DNA from 2 places in the Embleya sp. NPDC056575 genome. Region 2 is predicted to be linked to the other one. Evidence: riboswitches for the same ligand, from Rfam matches in the RefSeq annotation. Region 2 holds a riboswitch; the other holds the start of a gene.
The links. A riboswitch is a leader RNA that binds a small molecule or an ion and turns the genes downstream of it on or off. The one in region 2 is predicted to bind S-adenosylmethionine.
Positions count from the first base shown of each region.

Region 1 (6,125 bases), on a different contig from region 2:
CGATGTTCGCGCCGGTGGCCTCGTCGCCGTCCAGGTCGAGCTTGTCGAACGCGATGGTGGACGCCTGGAGCAGGGCCACGCCACCACCGGCGACGATGCCCTCCTCGACGGCGGCCTTCGCGTTGCGCACCGCGTCCTCGATGCGGTGCTTGCGCTCCTTGAGCTCGACCTCGGTCGCGGCACCGGCCTTGATGACCGCCACGCCGCCCGCGAGCTTCGCCAGGCGCTCCTGAAGCTTCTCGCGGTCGTAGTCCGAGTCGGAGTTCTCGATCTCGGCGCGGATCTGGTTGACCCGACCCGCGACCTGGTCCGAGTCACCGGCGCCGTCGACGATGGTGGTCTCGTCCTTGGTGACGACGACCTTGCGGGCGCGGCCGAGGAGTTCGAGACCGGCGGTGTCGAGCTTGAGGCCGACCTCCTCGGAGATGACCTGGCCACCGGTGAGGATGGCGATGTCGCCGAGCATGGCCTTGCGACGGTCGCCGAAGCCCGGAGCCTTGACGGCGACGGACTTGAAGGTGCCGCGGATCTTGTTCACGACGAGCGTGGCCAGGGCCTCGCCCTCGACGTCCTCGGAGATGATCATGAGCGGCTTGCCCGACTGCATGACCTTCTCGAGGAGCGGGAGGAGGTCCTTCACCGAGGTGATCTTCGAGTTGACGATGAGCACATAGGCGTCTTCGAGGACGGCCTCCATGCGCTCCATGTCGGTCGCGAAGTAGGGCGAGATGTAGCCCTTGTCGAAGCGCATGCCCTCGGTGAGCTCGAGCTCGAGACCGAAGGTGTTGCTCTCCTCGACGGTGATGACGCCTTCCTTGCCGACCTTGTCCATGGCCTCGGCGATCATCTCGCCGATCAGGGGGTCAGCGGCGGAGATCGAGGCGGTGGAGGCGATCTGCTCCTTCGTCTCGACGTCCTTCGCGAGCGCGAGCAGCTGCTCGGAGACGGCCTCGACGGCCTTCTCGATGCCACGCTTGAGGGCCATCGGGTTCGCGCCGGCGGCCACGTTGCGCAGGCCCTCGCGGACGAGCGCCTGGGCGAGGACGGTCGCGGTCGTCGTACCGTCACCGGCGACGTCGTCCGTCTTCTTGGCGACCTCCTTGACCAGCTCGGCACCGATCTTCTCGTACGGGTCCTCGAGCTCGATCTCCTTGGCGATGCTCACACCATCGTTGGTGATGGTGGGCGCACCCCACTTCTTCTCGAGCACGACGTTGCGGCCCTTGGGGCCCAGCGTGACCTTGACGGCGTCGGCGAGCTGGTTCATCCCGCGCTCGAGGCCGCGGCGCGCTTCCTCGTTGAACGCGATGATCTTGGCCATGTGGTGAAGTCCTCCCAGAACGGGGGTGAGTGCCGGACCGCACAGGCGCCCGCGACGGACGACCCGACCACCGCGAGGATCCCTCCCTCACGGGTGCCGAGCCTCACCGGCCCGGTCCGTTTCTGTCACTCTCACATCCAGAGTGCTAACGCCAATGATTAGCACTCGACCATGCCGAGTGCAAGCGCAACGAGCGGGTCCGGGCTCCCCGACCCACACCCGCGCGTGTCACACACCCCACCCCCACCCCTCACCCGGGCCCCGAGGCGCAGCCCATCCACATGTCGCGGGCCCTGGCCTCGGCCGCCCGACACGGGTACGTGTGCGCCCCCGCCCGCCCGCACGGCCCCCGGCCGGGCCCGCCCGCCCCGGCACGTCCCGGCCCGGAACGGGAATCCCGGCTGCCGGGCCCGCGGTGGTTGCGCGGTTGCGTGGTTCGGGCCCTGGGCGTCGCCCGCACGGCCGGGACGGGTTCGGATGTGCCGCCTCTGGGCCCGCATCCGGTGCGGGCGTCGCGCCCGCCCTGGCTCACCCCGGGGCCGGTCGCGCCGCCGGGTCGTCCGTGGCCATGCCGGGTTCGGGTGCCGTGCCTGTGGGTTGCGCGGGCGCGGGGGGCGGGTTCGGCCGCGTAGGTTGTGCCCGCGTCGCTCTGGTGGGCCGCCTCCCGCCGGAGCGGATTCGCGCGTCCGGCCCCGACCCGTGCTCCGCCGCACCCGCGTGCCTCGCCGCCGCCCGCACGTCGGGGCCGGGGGGCAACGACCGGGGCCCGGCCCCCGCTTGGCGGGAAGGCCGGGCCCCGGTCATGGATCCGACAGGATCGGGCGCGTTGTGTGCCGCGATGTGTCGTGCAGTCCGTGGTGTGGACCGTTTCAAGCAGAGGAGCAGAGGAGCGCATGGCTCCCGGTTCAGGCGGTGACGCGGACCATGTCGGCCTGCGGCCCCTTCTGCCCCTGCGAGATCTCGAACTCGACTCGCTGCCCCTCCTCGAGCGTCCGGTACCCGTCCATCTGGATCGCGCTGTAGTGGACGAAAACGTCCGCCCCACCGTCGACCGCGATGAAGCCGTACCCCTTCTCCGCGTTGAACCACTTGACGGCGCCCTGAGCCATTCCTAACTCCCCTGTTACTGGCCCTTTCACGGATACTGCACGCCGCAGCTCCGGGTTCGTATCCAGAAGGACCCGGCCCTCTGCTACGACCGCGGCTGAATGTATCCGGACGGATGCCCGGAGCAACAGGTCAATCGGACGAGAATTCCCGAGCGAATAAAACTCGCATTCTTCGCGAGTCTCCGGAAAAGCCGTATTTCAATCCACCAGGAAAACGACTTTGAGCACATATCGGATGTGATCCCGACCACGGGTTTACCGACGCGCCGCCGCCAAAGACGGGAAATGGAGCCGGTTAAACCCGGGTTACGCACAACCTTCGGCAGGAACGAAGAAATCCGCCGCGCGGTGCTCGCGCGGCGGATTTCCCGGTTCCGTTTCGTGCCCGATCGAGGAAGATCGGGACGCTCGGCCTATCGCGTCAGCAACCCCCGGCGACCGCCGGGATGATCGAAACGGTGCCCTTGTCGGGGATCGCCGTGGCGAGCCCGTCGGCGAAGCGCACGTCCTCGTCGTCCACGTACAGATTCACAAAGCGACGCAGCTTGCCCTCGTCGTCGAGGATGCGCGCGCGAATTCCGGTGTGGTCCTTTTCCAGCGAGTCCAGGACCTCGGCGAGCGTGGTGCCCTCGGCGGACACCTCCGCCGCCCCACCCGTGTAGGTGCGCAGGATGGTCGGGATGCGAACGGAGACGCTCATGCGAGGCCGGCCTTTCGGAAGGAGTCCAGGGTGGGTCGAATGGTCGCGGTGGGTCCGGTCGTCGGCGTGACCGCGTCCAACGTCTTGAGGCCGTCGCCCGTGTTGAGCACGACCGTCTCGGCGTCCGGGTCCAGCGCGCCGGACTCGAGCAGCTTGCGCAGGCAGCCCACGGTGACCCCGCCCGCGGTCTCGCCGAAGATGCCCTCGGTACGCGCGAGCAGCTTCATCGCCTCGACCACCTCGACGTCGTTCACGTCCTCCACCGCGCCGCCCGTGCGCTTGCACACGTCGAGCACGTAGGGGCCGTCGGCGGGGTTGCCGATCGCGAGCGACTTGGCGATCGTGTCCGGCCGCACCGGGCGGATCACGTCGTGCCCGGCCTTCCACGCGGCGGCCACCGGGGAGCACCCCGTCGCCTGGGCGCCGAAGATCTTGTACGGCGCGTCCTCGACCAGACCCAGCGCGATCAACTCGCGGAAGCCCTTGTCGATCTTGGTCAGCTGCGACCCCGACGCGATGGGAATGACGATCTGCTCCGGCAGTTTCCAGCCGAGTTGTTCCGCGATCTCGTAGGCGAGCGTCTTGGAACCCTCGCCGTAGTAGGGCCGCAGGTTGACGTTGACGAAGCCCCAGCTCTCGCCGGCCGGGTCGCCGATCAGCTCCGAACAGAATCGGTTGACCTCGTCGTAGGTCCCCTCGATGGCGACCAGCTCGCCGCCGTAGACCGCCGCCGTGACGACCTTGCCGGCCTCCAGGTCGGACGGGATGAACACACAGCTGCGCAGGCCCACCCGGGCGGCGGCGGCACCCACCGCGCCGGCCAGGTTGCCGGTGGACGAGCAGGACAGCGTGGTGAAGCCGAAGGTGCGCGCGGCCTCGACCGCGATCGCCACCACGCGGTCCTTGAAGGAGTGCGTCGGGTTCCCGGAGTCGTCCTTGACGTGCAGGTTGCGCACGCCCAGCTCGCGACCCAGGTTCTCGGCCCGGACGAGCTTGGTGAAGCCGGGGTTCAGGCTGGGCCGGGACGCGACGTCCGCGGACACCGGCAGCAGCGGCGCGTAGCGCCAGATGTTGTGCGGCCCGGCCTCGATCCGCTCCCGCGTCACGGTGCCGAACTCGTAGGCGACCTCGAGGGGGCCGAAACAGGACTCGCAGGCGTACTTCGGGCCGAGCTCCGTGCGCTCGCCGCACTCGCGACACGACAGCGCGACGGCCGGACCGAAGGAGGTGGGGGTGGCGCTGGTGGTGCGGGTGGCGGTGGGTGTCGCCATGGCGAGGGCCTTTCTGTCCTCATCTTTACCCGTGGGGTCCCACGGGCCGGACTTGGCACCTGTCCGACTCGTCGGCCGCTCGCTCGCGCCGAAAGCGCGTCACGAGGAATGACGATCGGATGGTTGCCGGGGCTTCAACGGGCCGTTCCCTCTGCCCCTCTGGATGAGCTGCTATGGCGGTGGACACACCCTTCGCCGGGTGGCCGGTCCGCGTTTGTCCGGTCCGACGTGCGATCGTCGTAACCGGTGACGACGACTGTAACCGAACCGGTGCCGCGTCGATCATCCGGTCCACCTCGCGAGACGATAAAGGGTGGAACGACCGAGGCCGGAACACCGGCGACGACAGGGGATCTTCGAACGTGACGCACGAGGTGGGCGACTGGCTCCGACGGCGGTCCTCCGCCGCCGCCGACTGGCCCGTCGACAGGCTTCTCGACGCCAAACGCGACACCCGGGTCAGCGTCGTCCTGCCCGCGTTGAACGAGGCGGCGACCGTCGGCGACATCGTCAAGGTGATCCGGACCGAGCTGATCGAGCGGATACCACTGGTGGACGAGCTGGTGGTGGTCGACTCCGGCTCCACCGACGACACCGCGCGGGTGGCCGCCGACGCGGGCGCGCGGGTGGTGCACCGCGACGACATCCTGCCCGCGCTCGCGGCCGTGCGCGGCAAGGGCGAGGTGTTGTGGCGCTCGCTCCTGGTCACCGACGGCGACATCGTCGCGTTTGTGGACGCCGACCTGAAGGACTTCTCGGCGGACTTCGTCACCGGGATCCTCGGCCCGCTGCTCACCGACCCCTCGGTCCAGCTGGTCAAGGCCATGTACGACCGGCCGCTGGAGATCGGCGACACCATCGTGCCCGCCGGCGGCGGCCGGGTGACCGAACTGGTCGCCCGTCCCCTGCTCAACCTGCACTGGCCCGAACTGGCCGGCTTCGTGCAGCCGCTCGGCGGCGAATACGCGGCCCGCCGCACGCTGCTCGAACAGCTGCCCTTCCCCTGCGGCTACGGCATCGAGACCGCGATGCTCGTGGACACCCTGCGCCTGGTCGGCCTGGACGCGATGGCCCAGGTGGACGTCGGTGTGCGGCGGCACAACCACCAGGACGAGGCGGGCCTGGGGCGGATGGCGGCGGAGATACTCCAGGCCGTCGAGCGCCGCCTGCGCCGCGCTCCCGCCGGCGCGCACCCGGCCACGCCGAACACCGTGCTGACCCAGTTCGAACGGGACGAGGCGGGCTTTCGCGTACGCACCCACGACATCGCCGTCCGGGAGCGACCGCCGATGGCCGAGGTGCCCGAGTACCGGGCGCGAACCCGCCTGGTCGGGCGCTGACCCCCCCGGCCCGAGAGTTTCCCCGGCGTTCGGCCCGGGTTTCCGCCTCGGTGGCCAAGGGCTCGCCGATATCCGAGAGGCACAGTCCGACTACGTGCGGTAGTGGCCGGTGGGCGTGATACTCGCCACACCGTTCGAACCCAGGGCTCGCCCGGCCCGGGTTTGCGCACCGGGATGCGTGGCTAGGGTCGGGGCATGAGTGCTCCCCAACCCGCCACCCCCGCTCCCGCCGGGGTGCTGGTCGCCTCCAACCGCGGTCCCGTGTCCTTCTCCCTGGAGGACGACGGCACACTCACGGTGCGGCGCGGCGGCGGCGGACTGGTGTCCGGCCTGTCCACCGCCGGGCAGGGCACCGGCGCCGTGTGGGTGTGCTCCGCGCTCGGC
Region 1 is NZ_JBHTVA010000032.1:5,000-11,124, reverse strand. Features, by position in the region: gene groL (chaperonin GroEL) at 1-1,321, opposite strand, end outside; gene ACFRCG_RS24855 (cold-shock protein) at 2,227-2,430, opposite strand; gene ACFRCG_RS24850 (MoaD/ThiS family protein) at 2,852-3,130, opposite strand; gene thrC (threonine synthase) at 3,127-4,401, opposite strand; SAM riboswitch class I at 4,418-4,571, opposite strand; gene ACFRCG_RS24840 (glucosyl-3-phosphoglycerate synthase) at 4,764-5,741, shown strand; gene ACFRCG_RS24835 (trehalose-6-phosphate synthase) at 5,937-6,125, shown strand, end outside.
Region 1: another riboswitch for S-adenosylmethionine. It lies ahead of thrC (threonine synthase); the one in region 2 lies ahead of ACFRCG_RS18400 (aminotransferase class V-fold PLP-dependent enzyme).

Region 2 (6,125 bases):
GGAGATGCGGGCGGCCGGAGTGGCGGTGGAGACCGGTCCGTTCGTGATGCGGCACCTGGTGACCCTGCCGGACCACGACGCGGTCGCGGAGGCGACCCGGATCCTGGCGGCGGACGAGTGGGCGGTCACGGTCGTGGCGGCCGACGAGCGGCCGCTGCGGGTGCGGATCGCGCGGCAGCAGGTGCTCACCGGCCTCGAACCGGCCCGCGAGCGCACCCGGATGGCGGGGCTGGCGCAGCGGTTGGGCGGGGACGCCGAGGGCTACGAGGTGCTGGCGCGCGGGTGAGTCGGGCGGACCCGGGCGGTCGGGCCGGGATCGGGGCGTGACGAGCCCCACATTCCGGCGGGGAAAAGCGCTAACATCCGGGGCGGATCCAAGTTGTCGTCCCGTACCCGGACTCAGGCAGGTGGACATGACGCGCGGCGAGACCATGACCGTCCTTGTGTACAGCGACGACCGCAACACCCGTCGGAAGGTCACCCTCGCGCTCGGGCGCAGGCCCGCCGTCGACGTGCCGTTCGTGGAATACCTGGAGTGCGCCACCGAGCCCGCCGTGATCGCGGCGATGGACAAGGGCGGCGTGGACCTCGTGATCCTGGACGGGGAGACCGCCCCCGCCGGCGGCATGGGTGTGTGCCGTCAGCTCAAGGACGAGATCTACAACTGCCCGCCCGTACTCACCCTGGTCGGTCGCCCGCAGGACGCGTGGCTGGCCACCTGGTGCCGGGCCGACGCGGTGGTCGCGCATCCGCTGGACCCGCGCACGCTCGCCTCGGCGGCGGCCGACCTGATCCGCGGGCGGATCGCGGGACGTCAGCCGGCCTGACCGCATCGCGGATAACCGTCGGGTGTCGCCGGCCCCGGTCGGTACGCTGGCGCCGACTCATCCGATGACACTGCGGGAGCGGACCATGGGCGCCTCGGCCTCCACGTACCAGAGCGGCGGCAATCCGGCGGCCCGTTCCTGGCGCGACATCCTGGCCTCGCTCATGCGGGGTGACGACCTGCCGGCGGATGCCACGGCGTGGGCCATGGACCACATCATGACGGGTGAGGCCACGCCGGTGCAGGTGGCCGGGTTCGTGATCGCGCTGCGGGCCAAGGGCGAGACCGTGGACGAGGTCTCGGGTCTGGTGCGGGCGATGTACGAGCACGCGTCGACCATCGAGGTGCCCGGTCGCACGGTGGACATCGTCGGCACGGGCGGCGACCTCGCCCGCACGGTGAACATCTCGACCATGTCCGCGATCGTGGTCGCGGGCGCGGGCGAGACCGTGGTCAAGCACGGCAACCGGGCGGCGTCGTCCGCCAGCGGCGCGGCCGACGTGCTCGAAGCGCTCGGCGTGGTGCTGGATCTGACCCCGGAGCAGGTGGCCCGGACGGCCGGGGAGGCGGGCATCACGCTGTGCTTCGCGCAGCGTTTCCACCCGTCGCTGCGGCACGCCGCGCAGGCGCGGCGCGAGCTGGGGGTGCCGACCACGTTCAACTTCCTGGGTCCGCTGACCAATCCGGCGCGGGTCCGGCATCACGCGATCGGGGTCGCGGATCTGCGGATGGCGCCGATCGTGGCCGGTGTGCTGGCCGATCGTGGGGCCACCGCCCTGGTCTTTCGCGGTGACGACGGGTTGGACGAGTTGACCGTGACCACCACGTCCCAGGTGTGGATCGTGCGGGACGGCGACGTGCGCGAGGACCGGGTGGATCCGCGCGACCTGGGCATCGCGTTGAACGGGATCGAGACGCTGCGCGGCGGCGACGCGATGTTCAACGCGGGGGTGGCCCGGAAGCTGCTCGCGGGGGAGAAGGGCGCGGTGCGCGACGCGGTGTTGTTGAACTCGGCGGCGGCGCTGGCCGCGCTCGGCCCGGGAGACGGATCGTTGACGCAGCAGTTGGCGGCCGGGATCGAGCGGGCGGCGGAGGCGATCGACTCGGGGGCGGCGCAGGCGGCGCTCGATCGATGGGTGGGCGTGACGCGGTCGTTCGCCCGGGGGTAGCCGGAGGCGGATGTGTGCGCCGGGTGGGCCGAGGTCGGCCCGCCCGGCGTCGTCGCGTTCGGCTCCGTCCGGGCGCGGGGGCGGGTGTCCAGTATGTGGAACCGGTGGGGTGGTCGTTGCGCGCGGCGATTCCTGCGGTAATAATTCTGCGCAGGTCACGAGTGACAGTGGAAAGCCCCGGCTTGCTGTCCGGCAACCCTCGCTCCGCGGTGGGGTGCCCCGGGTGATGACACGGTCGGGCGTCGTCAGGCGTCCCGGCAAGCGCGGACCCCTGGTGTGGCGGTAGGCAATTGCCCCATGCGAACCGGGTCCTGTACCTGGGGAGCATGTGATGGCGTGAAATCTCTTTCTCGAAACGGGCTGATCGGCCCATTCCGTACGCGCTGAGTCGTCGCGCGTCGCTTTTCCGAGACCACATTTCATCCGGGGATCACTCCGCGCTGTTTTGATGTCGACTTCTCGACATCGCGTGGGGTCGGTTCTCGTCTGCCGAGGAGATTTGCCATGACCGCCGGTACCGCTTCCGCCGCCTCCGCCGCTTCCGCCGCCTCCGTTGCCTTCGACGCCGATGTCGCCATTGCCGCCCCGTTGCCCGTGGTCGGGCGGGATGTGCTCGTTCCGCTGGTCACCGGGGGTGAGGTGGAGTACGCGGCGCTCGACTACGGGGCCAGCGCGCCGTGTCTGCAGCGGGTGTGGGACGACGTGGCCGGCTATCTGCCGTACTACGGCAGCGTGCACCGCGGCGCCGGCTACCTGTCGCAGTTGTCCACCGAGCTGTACGAGCAGAGCCGGGCCACGGTCGCGGAGTTCCTCGGGCTGCGGGGTGACGACACGCTGCTGTTCACCCGGGGCACCACCGACTCGCTGAACCTGCTCGCCTCGGTACTGCCGCGCGGCACGCGGGTGTTCGTGTTCGAGACCGAGCACCACGCGGCGCTGCTGCCGTGGCGTCGGCATGCCGGGGTGACCCAGTTGGCGGCGCCGTCCTCGCCGGCGCAGGCGGTCGCGGCGCTGGAGGCCGCGCTCGAAGGCTCCGGTGACGGGCCTCGGCTGGTGTGCGTGACCGGCGCCTCGAACGTGACCGGCGAGCTGTTCCCGGTGGCGGAACTGGCCGAGGTGGCGCACCGGTTCGGGGCGCGGATCGTGCTGGACGCGGCGCAACTGGCGCCGCACCACCCGGTGTCGGTCGCGGACCTGGACGTGGACTGGGTCGCGCTGTCGGCGCACAAGCTGTACGCGCCGTTCGGCTCGGGGGTGTTGGCGGGGCGCGGGGACTGGCTGGACGCGGCGGAGCCGTACCTGGCGGGCGGCGGGGCGAGCAAGGCGGTCTCGCGCGACCACGTCGAGTGGCAGAGCGGCGCGGCCCGGCACGAGGCGGGGTCGCCGAACGTGATCGGCGCCTACGCGTTGGCGTCCGCGTGCCGGGCGATCACCGAGGCGGGGCCGGCGGCGCTGGTCGCGCGCGAGGAGGCGCTGTTGGCGCGGTTGCGGGCGCGGTTGGCGGAGATTCCCCAGGTGCGGACGCTGGAGCTGTTCGGGCCCGAGTCGGCGCGGGTGGGCGTGCTCTCGTTCGTGGTCGAGGGGTGGAACAGCTCGCGGTTCGCGGCGGTGTTGTCGGCGGAGTACGGGATCGGGGTGCGCGACGGGCTGTTCTGCGCGCACCCGCTGGTGCGGCACCTGTTGGGCGGGCGGGCCGATCAGCCGACCGAGTGTGGGTCGCCGGACGCGCCGGAGGGGCAGCAGAACCTCAACGCGATCCGGGTCAGCTTCGGTGTGGGGACGCCCGTCGAGCACCTGGACCGCTTCGCGGCGGCGGTTCGGGAAGTGGTGGAGCGGGGGGCGCGGTGGAGCTACACGGTGGATGGAGGCCGGTGCGTTCCTGATTCGGACCCGCGCGTGTTGCCTGCGGCGTGACGGAGGTGTGGGCGGGCGGGGGTCGCGTGCCTGGGCCTTGGACGGGGTGGGGCGTCCTCAAACGCCGGACGGGCTGATTGGGGCTGGGTCGCGTTCTGGGCCGGCCTCCGGCCCGGGAGTCCTCAAACGCCGGACGGGCTGAGAGGTGCCGGGTCGGGGGTGGGGGGCGGTTGGGGTTGGTTATTCGAGGCCGATGGCGAAGGCTGCTTCCAGGTCGTGTTGGGAGTAGGTGCGGAAGGCGATGTGGGTGGTGGTGGCCTCTACTCCCGGGACCTTGTTGAGGCGGCCGGGGATGACGTCGGCCAGGTCGTCGTGGGCGCGTACGCGCACCATGGCGATCAGGTCGAATTCACCGGTCACCGAGTAGACCTCGCTCACGCCCTCGATCGCGGCGATCGCCTCCGCGATTTCCGGGGTCTGGTCCACACGCGTCTTGACCTGCACGATCGCGGTGATCACGGGGTAGTCCTCCGGCTGTCGACGACAAGATGCCCGAGCTTAGTCGGCGCGCCCGTCGGTGCGGGATCGCCGGCGCGACCATGTGTACTCGAAGCCGGGTCACGGGTCACCCGATCGGAGTGGTTTGGCGCTCGCGGACGCCCGGTGCCGGGGGGCGGCCCAGGGCCAGGAGGTCGGCCAGTTCGTGGCGCCCGCTCGCGTGCATCCGGTCGATGAACGCGCGTAGCACGTGTGCCGTCGCGCGTGCGTCGGCCAACGCTCGGTGGGTCGGGTCGGTGGGCGCCTCGAAGTAGCGCGCCAGGGTGCCCAATCGCAGGTTCGGCAGTGTCCCGGCGGGCAGCAGCGCACGGGCCAGGGCGAGGGTGTCGACGACCCGGAAGTCGGGCCAGGCGTGGTCGCACGCGATGCTCGCGGTACGCAGAAAGCCCACGTCGAAGGGGGCGTTGTGGGCGACCAGGATCGCGTCCTCGGCGAAGTGGGTGAACGCCGGCAGCACCAGACGCAGCGGGGGCGCGTCGGCCACCAGATCGTCGGATATCCCGGTCAGGTCGGTGATGAACTCCGGGATCGGCACCCCGGGCGCGACCAGGGTCGCGAACTCGCCCAGGCGGTCCGCTCCACGCACCCGGACGGCGGCGATCTCGGTGATCCGGGCCTCCTGCGGATCCAGGCCCGTGGTCTCCAGATCGACGACCGTGAACACCTGTCGCTCCACCTCGTCACGAATCGCTCGGGATCCGGGCATGGTTCGCAACTCGTGGCCCGGGGCGATACTGTCCGGCGGGCGGGAACGCCGCGGCGGGTCGGCCGCCGGCAAGCCCTGACCCGCCGAACCTCGTGACCGGCAATCCCGGTGCGCGGTGCTGCTCATGTACCGGACGGTACGTTTCCGGCCCGACACGGCCGCGCCCAGGTACCTCTCGCAGCCCGGCATCATGGGGTGTACGCGGCCGACGGTGAACGGGTAAGGCTTCGCGGACCGAACCAGGAAAGGAACACGCATGTCGATCCAGGCCCCCACCGAGGACACCCGGTGGCGTTGCACGCTGTGCGGCAACCTGACCCGGTTCGACGTGACGCGGACCACCAAGGTCGTGGAGTTCACCCACCTCGACCTGGCGGGCGCCCCCCGGGTCGAGGAGCGCGAGATCGTCTCGGACGAGATCGAGTCGGTGCGCTGCCGCTGGTGCAACGCGACCGATTCCGTCGAACTGGTGGCGCGCCCCGACGCGACCTGATCGCCGAGACCGTCCGGGGACAATGGGACTGTGCATCGTTTCGGCATCGGGGCGGCCCGGCGCGACCGCCGGCGGTGCGGAACACGCCATGATCAAGGCGTCGGCGTCCCGGCAACGGTGACGCGGGGAGGGGCCTCGAGGGAACGGGAAGGACCGGAGGAGCAGTGAGCGGACCGGATACCCGCGCGGACGAGGTCACGCCTGCGCACGCCGCCGACGCCGCCGAGGCGGTGCCGGACGCCGAGCCCGACCTCGACGCGCAGTCCGGGACCGCGGCGGCCACGGATGCCGCGACCGATGCCGCGACGGACGCGGAGCCCGTCGAACCGGGGCGGCGGGCCGGGCCCAACGGGCTCGTCGACTCCGCGACGGGGTCGCTACGGTCCGCGGGATCTGCGGGGTCCGAGGAGTTCGCCGGGGCCGTCGAGCCCGAGGCGGAGCGGGCCGCGTCCGAGGCGCCGGTCGTCGAGCCCGAGGCGTTGACCGGGCCGTTGCCGGAGGCGGTCCGGGTCCGGGTGA
Region 2 is NZ_JBHTVA010000021.1:24,968-31,092, reverse strand. Features, by position in the region: gene ACFRCG_RS18415 (hypothetical protein) at 1-286, shown strand, start outside; gene ACFRCG_RS18410 (hypothetical protein) at 414-827, shown strand; gene trpD (anthranilate phosphoribosyltransferase) at 913-1,995, shown strand; SAM riboswitch class IV at 2,149-2,265, shown strand; gene ACFRCG_RS18400 (aminotransferase class V-fold PLP-dependent enzyme) at 2,500-3,909, shown strand; gene ACFRCG_RS18395 (Lrp/AsnC ligand binding domain-containing protein) at 4,090-4,368, opposite strand; gene ACFRCG_RS18390 (exonuclease domain-containing protein) at 4,475-5,113, opposite strand; gene ACFRCG_RS18385 (hypothetical protein) at 5,370-5,606, shown strand; gene ACFRCG_RS18380 (NYN domain-containing protein) at 5,771-6,125, shown strand, end outside.